Linked DNA regions of Tenggerimyces flavus. The protein of the gene in region 2 binds, or shares a complex with, the protein of the main gene of each other region. Links are inferred from orthologs where the notes say so. Each region holds a gene or a part of one and is shown on either strand. Other genes may lie near its edges. The genes, in order: rpsG and tig.

The links.
Region 1: the proteins of tig (region 2) and rpsG are in contact, whole or in part, in a crystal structure (PDB 3GTY), measured with the Thermotoga maritima proteins. The link is inferred for Tenggerimyces flavus from one-to-one orthologs. Residues at the interface, in WP_004081061.1 of Thermotoga maritima: Glu122, Val124, Val129, Leu130, Tyr133, Glu188, Gly259, Ile262, Tyr263, Glu266, Ser270, Glu273, Gln274, Glu277, Arg308, Gln311, Ile312, Ser315, Tyr316, Glu325, Arg329, Arg336, Leu363, Phe366, Trp367, Arg373, Leu377, Arg381, Leu384, Glu387; in WP_004081843.1 of Thermotoga maritima: Lys34, Lys52, Lys55, Glu59, Arg62, Gln63, Glu66, Asn67, Lys69, Val71, Arg95, Ala109, Lys110, Lys111, Gly112, Arg113, Pro114, Glu117, Glu121, Ile124, Ala125, Tyr127, Asn128, Asn129, Thr130, Gly131, Lys135, Asp139, Arg142, Met143.

Annotation. Positions count from the first base shown.
Region 1 is NZ_JAFBCM010000001.1:2,650,492-2,661,946, forward strand. What follows is about bases 629-3,412. They hold rpsG (30S ribosomal protein S7), read left to right. Parts: upstream 629-1,677; coding sequence 1,678-2,148; downstream 2,149-3,412. Other genes in these bases: JOD67_RS12400 (hypothetical protein), read left to right, coding at 629-1,046; rpsL (30S ribosomal protein S12), read left to right, coding at 1,304-1,678; fusA (elongation factor G), read left to right, coding at 2,227-3,412. Also shown: JOD67_RS12395 (TetR/AcrR family transcriptional regulator), read right to left, coding at 1-346; more of JOD67_RS12400, read left to right, coding at 396-628; more of fusA, read left to right, coding at 3,413-4,332; tuf (elongation factor Tu), read left to right, coding at 4,429-5,622; rpsJ (30S ribosomal protein S10), read left to right, coding at 5,980-6,288; rplC (50S ribosomal protein L3), read left to right, coding at 6,302-6,967; rplD (50S ribosomal protein L4), read left to right, coding at 6,964-7,809; rplW (50S ribosomal protein L23), read left to right, coding at 7,806-8,111; rplB (50S ribosomal protein L2), read left to right, coding at 8,123-8,956; rpsS (30S ribosomal protein S19), read left to right, coding at 8,970-9,251; rplV (50S ribosomal protein L22), read left to right, coding at 9,275-9,706; rpsC (30S ribosomal protein S3), read left to right, coding at 9,706-10,614; rplP (50S ribosomal protein L16), read left to right, coding at 10,618-11,037; rpmC (50S ribosomal protein L29), read left to right, coding at 11,037-11,282; rpsQ (30S ribosomal protein S17), read left to right, coding at 11,279-11,455.
Region 2 is NZ_JAFBCM010000001.1:6,424,785-6,436,410, forward strand. What follows is about bases 4,156-7,110. They hold tig (trigger factor), read left to right. Parts: upstream 4,156-4,911; coding sequence 4,912-6,309; downstream 6,310-7,110. Other genes in these bases: JOD67_RS30210 (GNAT family N-acetyltransferase), read right to left, coding at 4,156-4,451; JOD67_RS30230 (DUF4279 domain-containing protein), read right to left, coding at 6,367-6,777; JOD67_RS30235 (aminoglycoside phosphotransferase family protein), read right to left, coding at 6,777-7,110. In the rest of the region: JOD67_RS30185 (ATP-dependent Clp protease proteolytic subunit), read right to left, coding at 1-414; JOD67_RS30190 (helix-turn-helix domain-containing protein), read left to right, coding at 572-1,171; JOD67_RS30195 (MFS transporter), read left to right, coding at 1,168-2,421; JOD67_RS30200 (phosphotransferase family protein), read left to right, coding at 2,418-3,179; JOD67_RS30205 (RibD family protein), read right to left, coding at 3,176-3,943; more of JOD67_RS30210, read right to left, coding at 3,981-4,155; more of JOD67_RS30235, read right to left, coding at 7,111-7,736; JOD67_RS30240 (HIT family protein), read left to right, coding at 7,794-8,246; JOD67_RS30245 (VOC family protein), read right to left, coding at 8,248-8,661; uppS (polyprenyl diphosphate synthase), read right to left, coding at 8,766-9,530; JOD67_RS30255 (acyltransferase domain-containing protein), read right to left, coding at 9,527-10,534; JOD67_RS30260 (DUF952 domain-containing protein), read left to right, coding at 10,559-10,915; JOD67_RS30265 (P-loop nucleotide/nucleoside kinase family protein), read left to right, coding at 10,936-11,508; JOD67_RS30270 (SDR family oxidoreductase), read left to right, coding at 11,539-11,626. UniProt on the Bacillus subtilis protein: Involved in protein export. Acts as a chaperone by maintaining the newly synthesized protein in an open conformation. Functions as a peptidyl-prolyl cis-trans isomerase.

The DNA.
Region 1 (11,455 bases), 3.8 Mb from region 2 along the record:
GAACGAGCCAAGGCCGGTCCCGGAACACCCCCCGCAACGCAACCGCCCAACCCCGCAGCGAGTCCCGCCACGACGCAGCCGAGACAGAGGGCGGGGGACCGTAAGCGACGTCCTCCATCAGCCCATACAGCTCGTCCTTGCTGCCGATATGCCGGTACAGCGACATCGGTGTGACCCCGAGCACCTCGGCGATCTTCGGAAGCGAGACCCCAGCCAGCCCGGAAGCGTCAGCGAGCGAGACGGCCGTCGAGACGACCTGGTCGACGTCGAGCTCGGCCGGCCGACCCAGCCGCCGGGTGGGCGTGACCCGCCACATCCGGGCCAGCGGACCGGGCAGAGCGTCCATTACTATAGTCCTTATAGTTTATGGGCAACACCAAACGCGGGAGACCGAGATGAACGTCCAGACCATCCGGAAGGCAACAGGACTCACGGGCCTGATCGCCGCGATCCTCACGCTCATCGAGGTGCCACTGTACTTCGTGTACTCAGGCCCACCTCCGGACGCGAACGTGCTGTTCCGCAGCCTCCTGGGCCTGCTCGGGCTGACGCTCCTGTTCGTGTTCATCACCGGCATCCGCCAGCTGATCAAGGAGGCCGACAGGTCGTACGAGTGGCTCGGCACGCTCACAGCCACCGCCGGCGGAGCCTGGCTGACCGTCCTGCTCGTCTCCACCGGCCTCGAGGTCGGCGCCGTGATCGCGGCACCAGACCCGATCGACCCGACGATCTCGGTGAGCGGCACCTACCTCCTGTACGGAACGATCGCCCGCCTCCTCGAGGGACTCTTCGCACTCAGCCTCGGCATCGCCGTCATCAAGACCGCAATAGCACCGAGATGGGTCGGCCGGTCCGCGATCGCTATCGCAGCCATCAACGCGGCCTTCGTCCCCTCGATGTTCTTCGGCAACGTCCCCGCGAACTTCTATGCCGCCAACGGCTGGGGAACGACCGCTTCGATGGGCGCCCTCACGATGATCTGGCTGATCGCCGTGAACGTCGCGATCCTGCGCGCCAAGCAGCCAAAAGCCCAGGTCGCGAGCTAAACTGGACAGGCGGGACAGCCACAGTGTCCCCATCACCCACCCTGCTTTGACCGCACTTGGTCGGACCAGGTAAGGTTCAAGACCGTGCCCGGCGTTGACTGGGCACTCATGTGTGCCCGGTGAGGGCGCGCGTGGACCCCCACGTTTCCGTCGATCAAGTCGGCGTGACGGCCTTGGCCGGGCGACACACCCGACCGCGGGGGTCGGAGCAACGACTACGAAGAAGACGTCACCGACGAAAGATAGGGAACGACGCGGTGCCCACCATCCAGCAGTTGGTCCGCAAGGGCCGCAAGGACAAGGTGTCGAAGAACAAGACGCCGGCGCTCAAGGGTTCGCCTCAGCGACGGGGGGTTTGCGTGCGTGTGTACACCACGACCCCGCGTAAGCCGAACTCCGCGCTGCGCAAGGTGGCACGCGTCCGGCTGACCAGTGACACCGAGGTGACCGCGTACATCCCCGGTGTGGGTCACAACCTGCAGGAACACTCGATGGTCCTGGTCCGTGGCGGCCGAGTGGCCGACCTGCCGGGCGTCCGCTACAAGATCATCCGCGGATCGCTCGACACGCAGGGCGTCAAGGGTCGCAAGCAAGCCCGCAGCCGCTACGGCGCGAAGAAGGAGAAGAGCTAATGCCCCGCAAGGGTCCGGCCCCGAAGCGGAAGCCGATCATCGACCCGGTGTACGGGTCTCCGCTCGTCACGCAGCTGATCAACAAGGTGCTGCGCAGCGGGAAGAAGGCACTCGCCCAGCGCGTTGTCTACACAGCGCTCGAGGGCTGCCGCGAGAAGACCGGCACCGATCCGGTGATCACGCTCAAGCGGGCGCTCGACAACGTCAAGCCGGCCCTCGAGGTCAAGAGCCGCCGTGTCGGTGGCGCGACCTACCAGGTGCCGATCGAGGTGCGTGCCGAACGTTCGACGACCCTCGCGCTGCGGTGGCTGGTGAGCTACTCCCAGGCCCGCCGCGAGAAGGCCATGGCGGAGCGTCTGATGAACGAGATCCTGGACGCCTCCAACGGTCTCGGCGCGAGCGTGAAGCGACGCGAGGACACGCACAAGATGGCGGAGTCCAACAAGGCGTTCGCCCACTACCGCTGGTAGTTCACAGCGGGATGTAGGGGCGCCGCGACTCCTGCAGCGAACCCATAAAAGACTTCTACGAAAGACCTGACGAGCCTGATGGCGACCGACCTTCGCACTGTCGACCTGGCCACGATCCGCAACATCGGCATCATGGCCCACATCGACGCGGGCAAGACCACGACCACCGAACGCATCCTGTTCTACACCGGCATCACCTACAAGATCGGTGAGGTCCACGACGGTGCTGCCGTCATGGACTGGATGGAGCAGGAGCAGGAGCGCGGCATCACGATCACGTCCGCCGCGACGACCTGCCACTGGAAAGACCACACCATCAACCTGATCGACACCCCCGGGCACGTCGACTTCACCGTCGAGGTCGAGCGCAACCTGCGCGTCCTCGACGGCGCCGTCGCCGTGTTCGACGGGGTGGCCGGAGTCGAGCCGCAGTCGGAGACCGTCTGGCGGCAGGCCGACCGGTACGGCGTCCCGCGGATGTGCTTCGTCAACAAGATGGACCGTGTTGGCGCGGAGTTCCACCGCTGCGTGGAGATGATCGTCGACCGGCTGAACGCGACCCCGCTGGTGCTCCAGCTGCCGCTCGGGTCCGAGGCCGACTTCATCGGCGTCATCGACCTGGTCAACATGCGCGCCCTCACCTGGCGTGGCGAGCCCGAGAAGGGCGAGGACTACACGATCGAGGACATCCCGGCGACGCACACCGAGGCCGCTCGGGAGTGGCGAGACCGGCTCTTCGAGGCGCTGGCCGAGGCCGACGACGAGATCATGGAGCTCTACCTCGAGGGCCAGGAGCCCACGACCGAGCAGCTCCAGACGGCGATCCGGCGCGCGACCATCGCGAGCAAGGTCACCCCCGTGCTCTGCGGCACCGCGTTCAAGAACAAGGGCGTCCAGCCCCTGCTCGACGCGGTCGTCGACTACCTGCCCAGCCCGCTCGACGTGGGTTCGGTCACTGGTCATTCGCTGAAGAGCGAGGAGGAGATCCTCGAGCGCGACCCCGACGAGGAGGCTCCGCTCGCGACGCTGGCGTTCAAGATCATGAGCGACCCGCACCTCGGCAAGCTCACGTACCTCCGGATCTACTCCGGCACGCTCACCTCCGGGACTCAGGTGCTCAACAGCACCAAGGACCGCAAGGAGCGGATCGGCAAGATCTACCGGATGCACGCGAACAAGCGTGAGGAGATCGAGAAGGCCACGGCCGGCTCGATCGTCGCGGTGATGGGCCTCAAGCAGACCACCACGGGTGAGACGCTCTGCGACCCGAACCAGCCGATCATCCTCGAGTCGATGAACTTCCCGGCGCCGGTCATCTCGGTGGCGATCGAGCCGAAGACCAAGAGCGACCAGGAGAAGCTCTCCGGAGCCATCCAGCGACTCGCGGACGAGGACCCGACGTTCCAGGTCCGTACGGACGTCGAGACCGGCCAGACCATCATCTCCGGGATGGGCGAGCTCCACCTGGACATCCTGGTCGACCGGATGAAGCGCGAGTTCAAGGTCGAGGCGAACGTCGGCAAGCCGCAGGTCGCCTACCGCGAGACCATCCGCAAGAAGGTCGAGAAGGTCGAGTACACCCACAAGAAGCAGACGGGTGGCTCCGGCCAGTTCGCGCGCGTGATCATCGACATCGAGCCCACAGGCGGCGAGGGCGATGGTGGCTACGAGTTCGTCAACGCGGTGAGCGGTGGACGGATCCCGCGGGAGTACATCCCGGCCGTCGACGAGGGCATCCAGGAGGCGATGGAGTTCGGCGTACTCGCCGGCTACCCCGTCGTCGACATCAAGGTGACCTTGCGCGACGGTGCCTACCACGAGGTCGACTCGTCCGAGCTCGCGTTCAAGATCGCCGGATCTATGGCCTTCAAGGAAGCGGCACGGCGGGCCGGCCCGGCTCTGCTCGAGCCGGTCATGAGGGCCGAGGTCACGACGCCCGAGGACTACCTCGGCGACGTGATCGGCGACATCAACAGTCGTCGCGGGCACGTTCAGAAGATGGACGAGTTCGCGGGTAACAGGGTCATCACCGCGCTGGTGCCGCTGTCGGAGACGTTCGGTTACGTCAGCGACCTGCGCAGCAAGACCCAGGGGCGCGCAGTGCCCCACATGGAGTTCAACTCGTACGCCGAGGTTCCGAAGTCGGTGTCCGAGGAGATCGTCAAGAAGGTCCGGGGCGAGTGAGCGGGGAGACCCGCGCGTAGTCCCTGTACACCAGTCCCGTAAAGTTTCGCGCCTAGTTGAACGGCGTAGTAAGAAAGAAATCAGGAGGAGCCCGAAGTGGCGAAGGCGAAGTTCGAGCGCACCAAGCCGCACGTCAATATCGGCACCATTGGGCACATCGACCACGGGAAGACCACGCTCACCGCGGCGATCACCAAGGTGCTGCATGACAAGTACCCGGATGTGAACCCCTTCTACGCCTTCGACCAGATCGACAAGGCGCCGGAAGAGAAGCAGCGCGGCATCACGATCACGATCGCGCACGTGGAGTACCAGACCGAGAAGCGCCACTACGCGCACGTGGACTGCCCGGGTCACGCGGACTACATCAAGAACATGATCACCGGCGCGGCCCAGATGGACGGCGCGATCCTCGTGGTCGCGGCGACCGACGGTCCGATGCCCCAGACGCGTGAGCACGTGCTGCTCGCCCGTCAGGTCGGCGTGCCGTACATCGTCGTGGCTCTGAACAAGTCCGACATGGTCGACGACGAGGAGATCCTCGAGCTGGTCGAGCTCGAGGTCCGGGAGCTGCTCAACGAGCAGGAGTTCCCCGGCGACGACGCTCCGGTCGTTCGCGTCTCGGCGCTGAAGGCGCTCGAGGGCGACGCCGAGTGGGGCGAGAAGATCCTCGAGCTCATGGCCGCCGTGGACGAGTCGGTCCCGGAGCCCACGCGCGAGATCGAGAAGCCGTTCCTCATGCCCGTCGAGGACGTCTTCACGATCACCGGTCGCGGCACGGTCGTGACCGGCCGAGTCGAGCGCGGCATCCTCAAGGCCGGCGCTGAGGTCGAGATCGTCGGCATCAAGGACGCGTCGACCAAGACGATCGTCACCGGCGTCGAGATGTTCCGCAAGATCCTCGACGAGGCTCGCGCGGGTGAGAACGTCGGCCTGCTGCTTCGTGGCACCAAGCGCGAAGAGGTCGAGCGTGGCCAGGTCATCGTGCAGCCGGGTACCACCACGCCGCACACCGACTTCGAGGCGCAGGTCTACATCCTGTCGAAGGAAGAGGGCGGACGGCACACGCCGTTCTTCAACAACTACCGCCCGCAGTTCTACTTCCGTACGACGGACGTGACCGGCGTGGTGCACCTCCCCGAGGGCACCGAGATGGTCATGCCGGGTGACAACACCGAGATGCGCGTTGAGCTGATCCAGCCCATCGCCATGGAGGAGACGCTGACCTTCGCGATCCGCGAGGGTGGCCGTACGGTCGGCTCCGGCCGGGTCACCAAGGTTCTCAAGTAGGTTCAAGCGATCGGGGTGGGACTCCTCACAGAGTCCCACCCCGATTAGCGTGCTGGCAGGGCGGTCTGGCATACTTGCCGGGTTGCCTGCGACAGGCCGCCGAGGCGTGTCCGCGTTTCTCACGCGCGTGACATGGCCGACCCGGAGACCTGGTCAGCATTTCCCATGCATGCATGACGGGAACAACACCTGCGTCCGGTCCCACGACTGGACGACGACCCCCACCGGATCCAGAAAACCAAGGGATCCATGCGGTTCGAGTACGCGACACACCCGACCGCGGGGGTCGGCGGAATGGCACGGACAGGACGCATTGGCCGCAACGGGCGAACAGGCCCGAGCGTAGGAGAGAAGGACATGGCGGGACAGAAGATCCGCATCAGGCTCAAGGCCTACGACCACGAGGTCATCGACAGCTCGGCGAAGAAGATCGTCGAGACGGTGACGCGTACGGGCGCCAAGATCGCCGGGCCGGTTCCGCTGCCCACCGAGAAGAACGTCTTCTGCGTGATCAAGTCGCCGCACAAGTACAAGGACAGCCGCGAGCACTTCGAGATGCGGACCCACAAGCGGCTCATCGACATCATCGACCCGACGCCGAAGACAGTCGACTCGCTCATGCGTCTCGACCTGCCTGCCGGTGTCGACATCGAGATCAAGCTCTGAGGGACTGTTACTGATGAGCACCGTGAAAGAGGGCCGCAAGCAGCGCGGCCTGCTGGGCGAGAAGCTCGGCATGACCCAGCTCTGGGACGAGCAGAACAAGCTCATCCCGGTCACCGTGGTCCAGGCCGGACCCTGCGTCGTGACGCAGGTCCGTACGCCGGACACCGACGGCTACTCGGGTGTGCAGATCGCGTTCGGCGCGATCGACCCCCGCAAGGTCAACAAGCCCGACTCGGGGCACTTCGCGAAGGCGGGCGTGACGCCGCGGCGGCACGTGATCGAGCTGCGTACTCCCGACGCGTCGGAGTACACGACCGGTCAGGAGCTCACCGCTGAGGTGTTCGAGGCCGGCCAGATCGTCGACGTCACCGGGCAGAGCAAGGGCCAGGGTTTCGCCGGCGTCATGAAGCGGCACGGCTTCCACGGTCTGCGCGCGAGCCACGGCGTCGAGCGCAAGCACCGTTCGCCGGGCTCCATCGGCGCCTGCGCCACTCCGGGCCGCGTGTTCCGCGGTCAGAAGATGGCCGGCCGGATGGGCGGCGAGCGCGTCACCACGCAGAACGTGAAGGTGCACGCGGTCGACGTCGACAAGGGCCTGATCCTGCTCCGCGGCGCCGTCCCCGGCGCGCGTGGCTCGGTCGTCCTCATCCGCAACGCCGCGAAGGTGGTGGCCAAGTGACCAGCGTCGACGTACTGAACGAGACCGGCGCCAAGGCCGGCTCCGTGGACCTCCCGGACGAGATCTTCGACGTCCAGGTGAACATCCCGCTGATCCACCAGGTGGTCGTCGGCCAGCAGGCCGCGGCCCGCCAGGGGACGGCGTCCACCAAGACCCGCGGCCAGGTCCGCGGCGGTGGCGCGAAGCCGTACCGGCAGAAGGGCACCGGCCGCGCCCGGCAGGGCTCGCGGCGTGCGCCGCAGTTCGCCGGCGGTGGTGTGGTGCACGGCCCGTCGCCGCGCTCGTACGACCAGCGGACCCCCAAGAAGATGAAGGCCGCCGCGCTCCGCGGCGCCCTGTCGGACCGGGCTCGCAACGGCCGGGTGCACGTGGTGACCGGACTGGTCGGCACGGAGCTCCCGTCGACCAAGGCCGCCGCTGCCGCGATCGCCGCGATCACGTCCCGCCGCCACGTGCTGGTGGTGCTGGACCGCGACGACGAGTTGGGCTGGAAGAGCCTGCGGAACGTCCCGAACGTGCACCTGATCGTTCCGGACCAGCTCAACACCTACGACGTGTTGACGTCCGACGACGTGGTGTTCACCGCGGCGGCGTTCCAGGAGTTCTCCGGCATCGAGGTCGTCGCCGAGAAGGCAGCGCCGGCCAAGAAGGCCGCCGCGAAGAAGGCAGCGGCCAAGAAGACCGCGGACTCCGATCCCGAAGAGGGTGGCGAGACCGACGCGACGATGGTCGAGGCTGCGCCGGCGAAGAAGGCCGCAGCAGCTAAGAAGACCGCCAAGAAGGCTGCGGCGAAGAAGACCGCTGACAAGCCGGCTGAGAAAGAAGAGGAGGGTGACGAGTGAGCGCCATTCACAAGGACCACCGCGACGTCCTCCTCGCGCCGGTGATCAGCGAGAAGAGCTACGGCCTCCTCGACCAGAACAAGTACACGTTCCTCGTGCACCCCGATGCCAACAAGACCGAGATCAAGATCGCGGTCGAGAAGGTGTTCAACGTCAAGGTCACCGACGTGAACACCCTCAACCGGCAGGGCAAGAAGCGCCGCACGCGGTTCGGAACGGGGACGCGCAAGAGCACCAAGCGGGCGATCGTGACCGTCCAGGACGGGCAGCGGATCGACATCTTCGGCGGACCAGTGAGCTAGGGGACTGACGAATGGCTATCCGTAAGTACAAGCCGACGACCCCGGGTCGTCGTGGCGCGAGCGTCTCGGACTTCGCCGAGCTCACGCGTTCGACCCCGGAGAAGTCGCTGCTGCGCCCGTTGGCGAAGAAGGGCGGCCGGAACAACTCCGGCAAGATCACGACGCGTCACCAAGGTGGCGGTCACAAGCGCGCGTACCGGCTGATCGACTTCAAGCGGTACGACAAGGACGGCGTGCCGGCCAAGGTCGCGGAGATCGAGTACGACCCCAACCGCACGGCGAACATCGCGCTGCTGCACTACGCCGACGGCGAGAAGCGCTACATCCTGGCGCCCGCGAGCCTGAAGCAGGGACAGCAGATCGAGAACGGCCCGAGCGCGGACATCAAGCCCGGCAACAACCTGCCGCTGCGCAACATCCCGGTCGGCACCACGATCCACGCGATCGAGATGCGGCCCGGCGGTGGCGCCAAGATCGCCCGGTCCGCCGGTGCGTCGGTGCAGCTGCAGGCGCGCGAGGGCTCGATGGCCACGCTGCGGATGCCCTCAGGCGAGCAGCGCATGGTCGACGTACGGTGCCGCGCGACCGTCGGTGAGGTCGGCAACGCCGAGCAGAGCAACATCTCGATCGGCAAGGCCGGCCGGAACCGCTGGAAGGGCAAGCGCCCGTCCGTGCGTGGTGTGGCGATGAACCCCGTCGACCACCCGCTCGGTGGCGGTGAGGGCAAGTCGTCCGGTGGTCGGCACCCGGTGTCGCCGTGGGGCAAGCCCGAGGTCCGCACCCGCAAGTCGAAGCCCAGTGATCGGCTCATCATTCGTCGCCGCCGCTCTGGTAAGCACCGCTAAGGAGCCTTGAAAGATGCCACGTAGCCTCAAGAAGGGCCCCTTCGTGGACGGCCACCTGATCAAAAAGGTGGTGGTCCAGAACGACAAGGGGACCAAGCAGGTCATCAAGACCTGGTCCCGACGCTCGATGATCGTGCCGGCCATGCTGGGCCACACGATCGCGGTGCACGACGGTCGCAAGCACGTTCCGGTCTTCGTGACCGAGGCGATGGTCGGCCACAAGCTCGGCGAGTTCGCCCCGACTCGGACCTTCCGCGGTCACGAGAAGGACGACCGTAGGAGCCGGCGCCGGTGACCGCGACAACTGGGAGTGACGTCATGGAAGCCCCCGTCCAGGCACGGGCGGTCGCGCGGCACGTACGTGTGTCGCCGACCAAGGCCCGTCGGGTCGTCGACCTCATTCGAGGTCTGCCGACCGAGGATGCGGTCGCGATCCTGCGGTTCGCGCCGCAGGCCGCGAGTGAGCCCGTACGCAAGGTGCTGGAGAGTGCGGTGGCCAACGCCGAGCACAACCTCCAGCTCGACGCGGGCGCGCTCCGCGTGGCCATCGCGTTCGTCGACGAGGGCGGGACGCTCAAGCGCTGGCGTCCTCGCGCGCAGGGTCGGGTCACCCCGATCCACAAGCGTGGTTGCCACATCACCGTGATCGTGGAGCCGGTCGAGGAGCCTGAGGCCGACACCAAGGCGGCCAAGAAGACCGCCAAGAAGGCACCGGCCAAGAAGGCGCAAGCGAACAGGAGGGCCCGGTAGTGGGACAGAAGGTCAACCCGCACGGGTTCCGGCTGGGTATCACGACCGACCACAAGAGCCGTTGGTACGCCGACAAGCTCTACAAGGACTACGTCGGCGAGGACGTGTCGATCCGCCGCCTGCTCACCAAGGGCATGGAGCGGGCCGGCATCTCCAAGGTCGAGATCGAGCGCACCCGGGACCGGGTCCGCGTCGACATCCACACCGCGCGTCCGGGCATCGTCATCGGCCGCCGTGGTGCGGAGGCCGACCGTATCCGCGCGGACCTGGAGAAGCTCACCGAGAAGCAGGTGCAGCTGAACATCCTCGAGGTGAAGAACCCCGAGGTCGACGCGCAGCTCGTCGCTCAGGCCGTGGCCGAGCAGCTGGCGAGTCGGGTCGCGTTCCGCCGCGCCATGCGTAAGGGCATGCAGAGCGCCCAGAAGGCCGGCGCGCTCGGTATCCGGATCCAGTGCTCGGGACGACTCGGTGGCGCGGAGATGTCGCGCTCGGAGTTCTACCGCGAGGGTCGGGTGCCGCTGCACACGCTGCGTGCCGACATCGACTACGGCTTCTACGAGGCCCGTACGACCTTCGGCCGCGTCGGCGTGAAGGTCTGGATCTACAAGGGCGAGGTTCCGGTGTCCCGGGCCGAGCGCGAGAAGCTGCAGGCCGAGGCCCGCGCCAACGCGCAGCGCCGTCCGAGCGGCGGCGACCGTGACCGTGGCGACCGCGGTGGTCGCGGCGGCCGTGGTGGCGGCGGCGGTGGCCGTGGTGGCGACCGCGGTGGTCGCGGCGGTCAGGGCGGTCAGGGTGGTGGCCAGGGTGGTCAGCGCGGCGGTGGCGACAACGCCGGCGCTCAGCAGCCCCAGGCACAGGCTCCGGCTCCGGCGGCAACCGAGGCCCCGAGCGCAGGACAGGAGGGCTGACGCGTGCTGATCCCGCGGCGGTTCAAGCACCGCAAGCAGCACACGCCCAAGCGTGGCGGCATGGCCAAGGGCGGTACGACGCTGGCGTTCGGTGACTACGGCATCCAGGCACTGGAAGGCCACTTCGTCACCAACCGGCAGATCGAGTCCGCGCGTATCGCGATGACCCGGCACATCAAGCGTGGCGGAAAGGTGTGGATCAACATCTTCCCCGACCGCCCGCTGACCAAGAAGCCGGCCGAGACCCGGATGGGTTCCGGTAAGGGTTCGCCCGAGTGGTGGATCGCGAACGTGAAGGCTGGCCGCGTGATGTTCGAGCTCTCCGGCGTGCCGGAGGGGATCGCCCGCGAAGCTTTGCGGCGCGCGATCCACAAACTTCCTATGAAGTGCAGGTTCGTGAAGAGAGAGGCGGGTGACTTGTGATGGCAACGGTTTCGAAGGCCACCGAGCTCCGCAACCTCGAGGAGCTCGAGCTCGTCGACAAGCTGAAGGAAGCCAAGGAGGAGCTGTTCAACCTCCGCTTCCAGGCGGCGACCGGCCAGCTCGAGAGCCACGGCCGGCTCAAGATCGTCCGCCGGGAGATCGCGCGGATCTACACGGTGATGCGCGAGCGCGAGCTCGGCATCACGACCGCGCCGACCGCTGAGACGACGGAGGGTGCCGCATGAGCGCTAACGAAGAAGTAACGACGGCGACCGCTGTGGCGGACACCGACAAGCGTGGCTTCCGCAAGACCCGTGAGGGCCTCGTGGTGAGCGACAAGATGGACAAGACCGTTGTCGTCGTAGTCGAGGACCGTGTGAAGCACGCCCTCTACGGCAAGGTCATGCGGCGTACTCAC
Region 2 (11,626 bases):
TCTGATGTCCGAGGCAGAGCCGCCGAGGCCGCCGGACAGCTGGTGCATCATGATCCGCGCGTGCGGCAGCGCGAACCGCTTGCCCTTGGTGCCGGCCGCGAGCAGGAACTGGCCCATCGACGCGGCGAGCCCCATCGCGATCGTCGCGACGTCGTTCGAGATGAACTGCATCGTGTCGTAGATGGCCATGCCGGAGTCGACCGAGCCACCCGGTGAGTTGATGTAGAGCCAGATGTCCTTCTTGGGGTCCTCGGCGTTGAGCAGCAGCATCTGCGCGCAGATCGCGTTGGCGTTCACGTCGCGCACCTCGGACCCGAGGAAGATGATCCGCTCCCTGAGCAGCCGCTGGTAGATCTGGTCGTCCAGCCCGAACGCAGAGCCGTCCTGCTGAGCCGTGGGTGCGAAAGCGTTCATGTCCTCCACCTGAGTTTTCCGTTCCGCGCGAACCTGTTCCTCGACATTAGCCAACCACTGCGGTCGGACGGCCCTTCAGCGCGCCCTGTTCGCTCACGGCGCAGCGATCGCAAAGAAGTGTTTGCAAAGATATCTCTGCAAACGTATCGTGAGCCGCATGACAGAACCCGAGCCGTCGGTCGCCCGCCCCGACGCGCGATCCCTGCGCGGCCTCGCCCATCCGGTGCGGCTGCGGATGCTGGCCATCCTGCGTACGGACGGGCCGGCCACGGCGACGACGCTGGCCGCGCGGCTGGGGCTGAACACCGGCGCCACCAGCTATCACCTGCGCCAGCTCGCCGCCCACGGCTTCGTGGTCGAGGACGCCGCGCGGGGCAACGCCCGCGACCGCTGGTGGCGCGCGGCGCACCGGATGACCCACGTCGACCTGGAGCAGGTCAGCGCCGAGGACCGCGAGGCCGGCGCCGCGTTCTACCGCGGCATCGTGCAGATCTACACCGAGAACATGCTCGCGGCGGTCGAGGAGATGCCGCTGCTGCCTTCGGCGTGGCGAGGGGCGGGCTCGTTCGGCGACGAGCTGCTCCGGCTGACGCCCGAGGAGACCCGGCGGCTGGCTTCGGAGGTGCACGAGATCGTCGCCCGGTATCGGCGCGACTCCCCGACCGCGGCCGCGGAGGCTGAGGGGACCGTGCCCGTCTCCCTGCAGTTCCAGCTCTTCCCCCGTCCAGGAGTGCTCGCTCCGGAGGAGTCGTCATGAGGTCTCGTCGAGGGTTGATCGGGTTGCTCGCCGCTCAGGCGGTGTCGCTGACGGGTACGCGGATGTCGGCGATCGCGATCCCGTGGTTCGTGCTCGTGTCGACCGGGTCGGCGACGATGACCGGCTTGGTCGCGGCGTGCGAGATGGCGCCGTACGTGCTGTTCAAGGCGCTGACCGGGCCGTTGGTCGACCGGATCGGCGCGCGGCGGGTGAACATCACCGGCGATCTGGTGTCGGCGGTCGTCGTCGGGTTGATCCCGTTGCTGCACGTGCTTTCTGTGCTGTCCTTCCCTTTGTTGTTGGTGCTCGTGGCTGTGGCTGGGGCCATGCGTGGGCCGTCGGACTCGGCGAAGGGCGTGCTGATCCCGGACGTGGTCGCGCAGGCCGGGGTGCCGATGGAGCGGGCGACCGGGTTGTCGGCGATGGTCGAGCGGTCTGCTTCGACGTTCGGGCCGGCTCTGGCGGGAGTGATCGTGGCGATGCTCGGGCCGTTGACGGCATTGGCCTTCGACGCCTTGTCGTTCGCGGTGTCGGCGGTGATCGTGGTGGCGACGGTGCGTTCTTCTGCCGCTGCTTCGCGGGAGCCGTCGAAGTCGGATGCTCTGCCGTACTTCCAGCGGCTGAAGGAGGGCTTCTCGTTCCTGCGCCGCGACCGGCTGCTGCGACTGATCGCGCTGATGGTCGGCGTGACGAACGTGCTGGACTCCGCGTTCGCCGCCGTGCTCGTCCCGGTGTGGGCGCTGTCGCACGGGCACAGCGCCTCGATGGTGGGGCTGCTGTTCGCCGCGATGATGGCGTTCTCGGCTCTGAGCGCCCTGGTGACGGCGGCCGTCGGGCATCGGATGCCGCGGCGGGCGACGTACCTGATCGGCTACCTGGTGACCGGTCTGCCGCGCTTCGTCGTGCTCGCCATCGCCGGAGCGCCCGTCTGGCTGGCCGTGGGCGTCTTCGCGGTAAGTGGGTTGGCGTCTGGCGTGCTGAACCCGATCCTGGGTGCCGTGATGTTCGAACGCATCCCTCGCCACCTGCTCGGCCGCGTGCATGCCCTGACCGACTCCCTCGCCTGGGCCGGCATCCCCTTCGGTCCCCTGCTGGGCGGAGTGTTGGTCGGCCTCGTCGGCCTGACCCCGGTGCTGGTGGGGTTCGGCATCGTCTACCTACTAGCCACCACGCTGCCCGCGTTCGCCCGCGAGTGGACCGAGCTGGACCGGCCGCGGGACGATCGCGCGTCGGTGCCGGTGTCCGCATGAGCACGCCGTTCGTCAAACGCAGGGCGCGACCTGAGCCGGGGTCGATCCCCGAGGCGTTGGGCATGTTCGCCGCGGAGGTGCGCTTCTATCGCGAGATCGCTCCGACGGTCGGGGTGCGGGTGCCCGCCTGCTTCTCGGCGACGGAGGACGACCGTGGGACTCTGCTCGAGCTCGAGGACCTGACCGCGTGGACGCCGGGCGCCGATCCGGTGGCCGTGGCGCGTCTGCTGGCTGCCCTGCACGAGCGTTGGCGCTCGGATGCCGCCGACCGGTGGCCTTGGCTGCGCCGGCCTGGGGCCGCGGTCGACCTGGTCGGGTCGCTCTTCGACTCGACCTGGCCTGCTGTCGCGCGCCGCACGGACTGCACGCCCGCCACCTTCGCCTTGGGCGAACGTCTCCGCGGGCGGCTTCCCGCGATCGTCGGCGATGCCGCTACGGCTGGGCCGCTCACCCTCGTTCACGGCGACGCGTCGATGCGCAACGTACGGACCAGTCCGGACGGAGAGATCGCCTTGCTGGACTGGGAGGACGTCGGAGTCGGCCCTGGGCTGGGCGACCTCGCCTGGTTGTTGGTGTCGTCGGTCTCGGCGCCACAGTGGGACGACACCATCGCGGCCTATGGGACGTCGGTTGGTCTTCGTCCTGCCTTGTTGGCCGCCGTGTCCCAGGGGATCTTGTCGTACGCGGACTCTCCTGACGGCTCCGCTGAGGCGCTCGGCTGGCTGAGCCGGTTGGACGAGGCTGCCCGCCGGCTCTAGGCGACCTCGTAGCGCAGCCAGAGCATGCCGTCGGACTCGGCGTGGGTGGAGAGCAGGCGGAGGTTGGTCGGGAGCTCGCCCTTGGCGAGGGGCACGCCGTCGAAGATCGTCGGCGTGCCTGCTCCACCGATCGCGTACGGGGAGACCATGAGGTGGATCTCGTCGATCAGGCCGGCTCTGAGGAGAGCCCCGTTGAGGCCGCCGCCGGCTGTCGACTTCACGCAGGTGACGCCGAGGCTCGCCTTCATTTTGCGCAGCGCCTCAGCCAGGTCGACCCGTTCGTCGCCGGCGACGAGGTAGCAGAGACGGCGCATGCGGAGGAACTGGAGGTACGCGGCGGGGGTAGCTCTGCTGACGAGCACGAGCACGTCCCACTCACCGTGGTCCTCGTCCTCCCACTCGACGCGGCCACGGCTGTCGACGGTGGTGAACCACCTCTCGTGGCCCTGGCGATGGACGACTTCGTCGGGTAGGAAGTCGGAATAGAGGACCTCCGGTGGTTCCTCCGGCGGCAGCCCTGCGACCGGTCCAGCCGTCGACCGGGCGAGCGAGCCGCTTCCTTCGAGAATGGCCTGCGGTTGGTAGAGGCGGTCGATGAGCTCCGACCGCGCCGCCTCGAGGCTGGGCGTACTCGCGGGCTTCACCGCCTCCCAGTCGCGCTTGGCGTCCTCGTCGAACCACAGCTGGTCGCGTCGGTGCGCGATCCGCCCATCGACGGACATCCCCACCGCCATCACAACCCGCGCCCTGTCGTCGTTCGCCATGGCAGTTGCCTACCAGCGACCACCGACAGGTCCAGCGCTACGGCGAGCCGGCGTCGTCGAGGTCGCGCCGGAAGAGGACGGTGGTGCCGCCGTTGCCGGCGTAGTTCGCGATCTCCTCGGCCGTCATGCCCAAGCTCCGGTGGAAGGCGATCGAGCCGGCGTTGCCCGGGCTGGTCACGGCCTCGAGCCGCGTCGCGCCGGCCTTCCGCGCGTTCGCGGTGAACGTCGCCCACAGGTCGCGCGCGATGCCGCGGCCGCGATACGGCTGCCTGGTCGCGACCAGCTGCACGTACCCGAGGCCGTCCGCTGTCACCGTTCCGCACAGGTAGCCCGCAATGACCGGACCGTCCATGGCGAGCAGCGCCCAGCCGCCGAACTGGCGGAACCAGGTCGCCGCATGCAGCGCGCGCAGGTCCCGGCCGTCCCAGAACTCCTCGTGCGCCGCGAGCAACTCCCCCAGCACCTCGGCGTACCGATCCTGGGGGAACGGGACGATGTCCGTGGGCATGCCTACTCCCTGACCTGGGGGTTTGGCGTGGGGAGCGGGCGACGAGAATCGAACTCGCGTAGCCAGTTTGGAAGACTGGGGCTCTACCATTGAGCTACGCCCGCGTGGTTGTGCACAGACATGATCGCATGCGCCGGGCTGAACGCACGAGCAGGTATCCCGTCCACTAAACTCGCAGGCGGAACCGCAGACAAGAGCGTAGCGTCACGTCTCGCGGACCCGCGGGGAGTGGCGCAGCTTGGCAGCGCGTCGGCTTTGGGTGCCGAAGGCCGGGGGTTCAAATCCCCCCTCCCCGACGAGCTAGACCTGTGTGCTGACCACGGCAGCGTGCGAGCCCGGGGGGCGACCCCCGGACCCTCGCGTGTCGCTGGCGTACACTGCCCACGGCGCCGGTGCCGCATACCCGCAGGCCAGTGAGCGCGCCACACCACCTGTCGTAATGCCGAGGAGATTCACCATCGTGAAGAGCGCCGTCGAGACCCTGAGCCCGACGCGGGTCCGGCTGACCGTCGAGGTTCCGTTCGAGGAGCTGAAGCCGAACCTCGACGCCGCGTACAAGGAGATCGCGAAGCAGGTGACGATCCCCGGTTTCCGCAAGGGCAGGATCCCGCCGCCGATCATCGACCAGCGCGTCGGTCGCAGCTTCGTGCTCGACCAGGCGATCAACGACGCGCTCCCCGCGCTCTACTCGAGCGCGGTCCAGGAGACGCAGGTCGAGCCGGTCGGCCAGCCGGAGGTCAAGCTCGACGACGAGTTCGTCGACGGCGGCGAGTTCAAGTTCACCGCCGAGGTCGACGTACGTCCGGAGATCACGCTGCCCGAGTACCAGGGCATCGAGGCGAGCGTCGACGCGTTCGAGATCGCCGAGAGCGAGGTCGACGAGCAGGTCGAGTCGCTGCGTGAGCGGTTCGGCTCGCTGCAGACCGTCGAACGTCCCGCGCAGGACGGCGACCACGTCAGCCTCGATCTGTCCGCGAGCAAGGACGGCGAGCCCGTCGAGAACGCCCAGCTCACCGGCTACAGCTACAAGCTCGCCGGCAACTCCGAGCTGGTCGAGGGTCTCGACGACGTGCTCCGCGGCAAGCAGGCCGGCGACACGGCGACGTTCGTCAGCAAGCTCCCGGCCGGTGACCTCGCCGACCAGGAGGTCGACATCACCGTCACCGTGCAGTCGGTGAAGGAGCAGCAGCTGCCCGACCTGGACGACGAGTTCGCCCAGCTGGCCACGGAGTTCGACACGCTCGACGAGGTGCGCGCGGATCTCAGTGAGCGGCTCGAGCGGAGCAAGCGCATCGAGCAGGCCCGCGAGGCCCGCGACGCGGTGCTGCTCAAGCTGCTCGAGGCGGTCGACGTACCCCTCCCCGAGGCCGCGCTCGCTCAGGACATCGAGCAGCGGCACGACAACCTCCGCCACCAGCTCGGGCACGCCGGCCTGACCGAGGAGCAGTACCTCCAGGCCGAAGGCCAGACGGAGGAGGAGTTCGCCGCCGACCTCGAGAAGCGTGCGCGGGACGCGATGAAGGCGGAGTTCATCCTCGACGAGCTCGGCAAGAAGGAAGAGCTGTCGGTCAGCGAGGACGACCTCACCAGCCAGATCGTGATGCGGGCGCAGCAGGTGGGCGTGAGCCCGAACGAGTACGCCGACCTCGCGATGAAGCAGGGCATGGTCCCCAGCCTCGTCCGCGAGGTGGTGCGCAACAAGGCGCTCAACCTGGTGATCGACAGCGCGACCGTGACCGACAACAACGGCCAGCCGATCGAGCTCAAGTGGCTCCGCCCCGACGGCACGATCGTGCCGGAGGACGAGCGGAACGCCGACGCCGAGGCCGACGGGTCTTCGGAGTCCGACGAGAACTAGCACCACGAACGTCCGACGACCGCACCTGCCCACCTGGCCGGTGCGGTCGTCGCGTTTCTACGCCGGATCGTCGAGGTAGACCGTGCAGAAGAACGGCAACCCGAGTCTGCCGAGGCACCCGGTCGCCTCGGGGCTGAGCCAGAAACCTCCCTGCGTGGAGTCGGACGACACATAGCACCAGAGCTCCAGCTCGAAGTTCTCGCGCAGCTCCCTCAGCCGGTCTTCGCGACCATTGAACGCGCTGAGCAGGTCGAGCAAGGCGGCGTTCAGCGGCTCCGGTCCATCGGCGAGCTCACGTTCGAGTTCCCAGCCTGCTCCGTCGTGCCGCCGTCCGGTGAAGCCGTTGCCGACGAGGTCGCCGATCTCCCAGGATCGGGTGGGGACCAGTCCGATCCATTCGCCGAACCAGGCCGCCGTTCGCGTCGCGCTCTTCGCCACGAACGTCACGAGCCCCTCCGCGACGGCCATCAGGCGGCCGATTCCGTCGCGGGGGCGAGGGCGGCGCGGCAGTGGGCGAGGCGCGTGCGGCCCCAGTCGTCGTTCAGGCCGTCGCGTTCTCGTTGCTCGAAATACGCCAGCTCCGCCAGTGTGAACAGCAGATGCACCTGCTCCCACCCCGGCAGCTCGGCATCGGATCGGCCGGCGCGGTACGCGTCCCACATCACCTGCCGGAGGGACGCGAAGTCCGGCTCCCAACCGAAGATGCCGAAGCCCCATTCACCGAAGTCGAAGTCGTGCAGCGGGTGCCCGATCCCCGCGGTGTCCCAGTCGAGCACCGTCTCCACCCGGCCGTCGGCGTCGACGAGCAGCTGCCCTTCGGTCACGTCGCCATGCAGCAGAACAGGAGGCAACGCCGCCAGCCCGCCCAATGCCGTACGCCAGATCGACGCCCAGCTCGTCGGCGGATCGAGCAGCCGAAGGACGCGATCAGCGGCGTCATCCACCAGGTCGGGTTCGAGGAACTCGTTCAGCCACGGCTGCTTCCGGCCGAACCGACCCGGACCACGCAGCTCGACCGGCAGCAACGACAGGTCGAGGCGATGCCAGCTCGCGATTGCGCCGCCGAGGCTCTCCAGCAGCCGCGACATCGCCGACAGGTCCGCGTCGTCCTCGACGTACTGCCAGAGCACGCCGAGCCGCCGCTCGTACGCGACGAACGGGCCGGCCGACAACACGCCCTCGCCCCACTGCCCGACCACCCGCGGGACACAGCGAACGCCGAGAGCCGTCAGCGCCTCGGACACCCGCGCGCCGTGCAGCAACTGCTCGTCTCGGCCCCGGCGCGGAAACAGGAACACCCGGTCCGAGCTCAGCACGGCCAGCTTCGACCAACCGTCGAAATTGACCTCGAGCTCAGCCTCGCCGACGCCGGTGAGCTCCCGAAACAGGGACAAGTCCGGCGGTGTGAGGATCGCGTGCAGGGACACGAGCCGGATGCTGTCGCACGGCGCGACCTGCGTTCAACCGAATTGACCGGTATACCTATGCCGGTGACTGACTGCTACACGTGCGACCGCGAGGCCGAGTTCGACCAGCTGCCGCCGCGCGAACGGATCGGGCACGACTCGTTGTGGCGCGTCAGCCACGCGACCGGCAGCGAACTGCTGGGCTGGCTGGTCCTCGTTCCGCGCCGGCACGTCATGGAGGTCGCCGACCTCACCGACGAGGAGGCGGCCGCGCTCGGTCGATGGCAGGTGCGGCTGGCGCGGGTGTTCGCGCAGGAGCTCGGTACGCCCAAGACGTACATCATCGAACTCGGCGAGGCGCCGGGCTTCCATCTGCACTTCCACGTGGTGCCGCGGCCGGTCGACCTCGATCCGGAGCTCCGCGGTCCGAAGATCTTCGGCTACCTGGGTCGTCCCGAGCCAGCCGAATCGCCCGCTCGGGACGCCCTCGCCACGCGGCTCGGCGCCGCGCTCGATCGGCTGAATGAGTAACTCAGGCCTGCGGCGGGCTGATGTTGACCAGCCAGGAGACGCCGTGCTGGTCCACGCACTGACCGAACTCGTCGCCCCACATCTGCTTCTCCATCGGCACGACGACCTGGCCGGAGCCGGAGAGCTTGTCCCAGTAGCCGTGCAGCGCGTCGCTGTCGTCGCCGCTGAGGCTCACCGATGAGTTGTTGCCGGCCTGGAACTCCATACCTGGCGGCAGGTCCGCGCCCGTCAGCGCGAAGTCCAGGTCGGTCTCGAGCTGGCTGTGCATGATCTTCTCGGCGCCGTCGCCTTCGATGCCGCCGATTTCGCCGTACGTGTTGAGCGTCAGGGTGCCGCTGAAGACGTCCTTGTAGAACTCCATCGCTTGCTTGGCGTTGCCGTCGAAGTTCAGGTATGGGTTGAGTCGGGAGGCCATAGCCCCTCCTTGATCGGTGCCGACGTTGGCATCTCGCACCCTAGCGAGATCGGGTGTCGGCGCGTGCCGTTTGGGGAGGAGTTTCACCCGTACGGGACTGACCGTTAACGAGACCTCGCGGCGTACGAACGCAGGGCGCGGAGGAAGTCGACGTAGCGGAAGCCGGGCCAGTACACGTCGCAGAAGTACAGCTCGGATCGCGCGGCCTGCCAGAGCAGGAAACTCGACATGCGGCGTTCCCCGCTCGTACGGATCACCAGGTCTGGATCGGGCTGCCCGCTGGTGTACAGGTGCGCGGCGAGGTCGTCGGGCGTGATCGTCTGGGCGAGGTCCTCCAGCGACCGGCCGTGGCGGGCCGCGTCGTCCAGCAGCGAACGGAATGCGTCGGCGATCTCGGTCCGCCCGTCGTACCCGATCGCGATCGTCACCTCCGAGTCGGTGTCACGTTCGGCCGTCAGGTCGACGGCGTGTTTCAGGGCGTACGCAGTCGAGTCGGGCAGCGCGTCGAGCCTTCCCGCGACCCGTACCTGCCATCGGCCCCGGCGGTGGACGAGGCGCTCGGTGATGACGGCCTCGACCAGTTCCATCAGGAACCGGACCTCGTCGTCGCCGCGCTTGCGCAGATTGTCGAGCGAGGCAACGAAGATCGTCACGTGCCGGATGCCGAGGTCGGCCGACCATTCGAGGACGCGCTCGATGTGCTCAGCGCCGGCTTTGTGGCCGAGGCTGGGGTTGGCCAGGCCGACCTGCTTGGCCCAGCGGCGGTTTCCGTCGATGACGAGCGCGACGTGCTTGGGCATCGGGCCGCCGGCGAGCTGCCGCCGCAGCCGACGGGCGTAGATCGCGTACAGCGCGTTGCGAAGGATCACGGTGCCTCCTCGAAGGGGAACCAGCCGGTGCGTTCGTACCACTGTCTGCCTGCGCGCAGATGTGCGACGACGGCCCGGTGGAGCGTGGTCTCCTGCGGGAGCGTGTCGAGCACGTTCTCACCGCTGCCCTGGCGGCCGAACACGAAGCGCAGGATTGCGCCATTCCCGTTCTCGTCGCGGTGAGGTTGCGGCGTGAGTGTGAACCGGCGCTGGAACTCGAGGATGTTCGACTCCGCGGGCAGGTAGTCGGCCAGCTGCGGGTCGAGGAGCCAGGAGTCGCAGGTGAAGAACGTGACGGGTTCGTCCGGGTAGTGCCGCGGGAAGAACTCGCGAGCGGCGGCGATGGATTCCTCGACGGCGGCCTTGTCGAGTGGACCATCCGGCGGGATGTGCACCGACAGCGCGAAACCGCCCGGCCCGTTGCTGAACGAGAGCTCGGCGCGGTTGAAGTCGAGGCGGCCGAGCTTGTAGAACACGCCGCGGAGCCTGATGGGCGGTCCCCATTGATGGCTGAGGCCAAGGCCGTTGTGGCCGGTCAGGTCTTTGTGCATGCGGATCGCGAAGGCGAGCGAGAGGGTCGCCCATGACACCTCGTCGGGTACTCCGCGTTCGGCGTGATAGCGCCGCACGGCGGGGAGGAGTGCGAGGTAGGCCCAGAGATAGAGCTGCCGGGCCTTGGCGTCTGCCGCGTTGGTCGTCAGCGGCTGCCAGGCCTGGAAGCCGTCGGTCGTGACGGGCTTACCGATCGTGGGTAGGAACGATCGGTGGAGTCGGTCGAGGATCCACCAATACGCCTTGTCCGCTTGGGGATCCGGGCGTGCCGCCAGCAGATCGGCCTGGTCTTCCCGGGGGACCTCGAGGCGATCGAGGAGCCGTTCGGCCTCGTCGTCGGGCAGCTCGGGGCCATCGACGTCGGCAGCCGGCTCGAGCGCGGCCAACCAGCGAACGGTGTGCTCGGGGGCGTCAAGCTCGCCTTGCACCACGTCGAGGTCGAGCTCCGCCATGGCCGCCAGCGTACTGTGCCCGGCATGACCATCCTGCACTTCTGCTCGCGGGCGGACTGGGCCGCGGCGCAGTCGGCTGGCGAGTATCGCGGCGACACGTTGGACACCGAGGGTTTCATCCACTGCTCCACCGCGGAGCTCGTACACGTCCCGGCGAACCTCATCGCCCGCGGCCGTACCGACCTCGTCCTGCTGGAGCTCGACCCCGACCGCGTCGACGCCCCACTTCGCTGGGAACCAGGCGACCCCACCGACACCGCGTCGCCGAAGTTTCCGCACCTCTACGGGCCCCTCCCCGTCGCCGCGGTCGTCGCCGTGCACGAGTTCCAGCCCGACGAGAACGGGGCCTTCGCGCCTCTCGCCGCAGGGTCGGGAACGTAGCCGTGCCCGACCATCCGGTGGTGATCTTGGTCAACGGGGTCCCGGGCTCGGGCAAGTCGACGCTCGCCCGACCGTTGGCTCGGGCGCTCGGGCTCCCTCTGTTCGCCAAGGACGTGATCAAGGAGACCTGGGCGGACTTCCTCGCTCCAGATGGGCGCTCGCCGCGCGAGTGGAGCATGCTCCTCGGCGCGGCCGCGAGCGAGACCATGTGGCGGCTCCTGGCCGAGTCACCGATCGGCGGCATCGTCGACAGCCCGCATACGGAGGCGATGCGACCGCACGTCGAGGCCGGCCTCGCCCGCTCCGGAATCGGCCATCCGCTCGAGCTCTGGTGCGACGTCCCGCTGGAGCTGGCCGCCCAGCGGTGTGACGAGCGCCAACCGACACGCCACGCGATCCACGCCTCTTCTGCGGGAACGATCCCAACCACCGACTCACCTGGCCCACTCGCCATCGGACCGGTCCTCCGGGTCGACACCAGCACAACGGTCGACATCGAACGGGTTGCCGCTTGGTGTCGCGAACAACCGGTCGGCCAGCGACCGTTGTCGGCCGCGGTTGCGGCGCGGCCGGACTCGGACTCTCGGCATTAGGTCACCCGTGCGAGTGACATGCTGGCGAATATGACGGCACTCAAGGCGTTGTTCATCGGCGGCACCGGAATCATCAGCTCGGCCTGCGTCGAGCGCGCGCTCGACACCGGGATCGAGC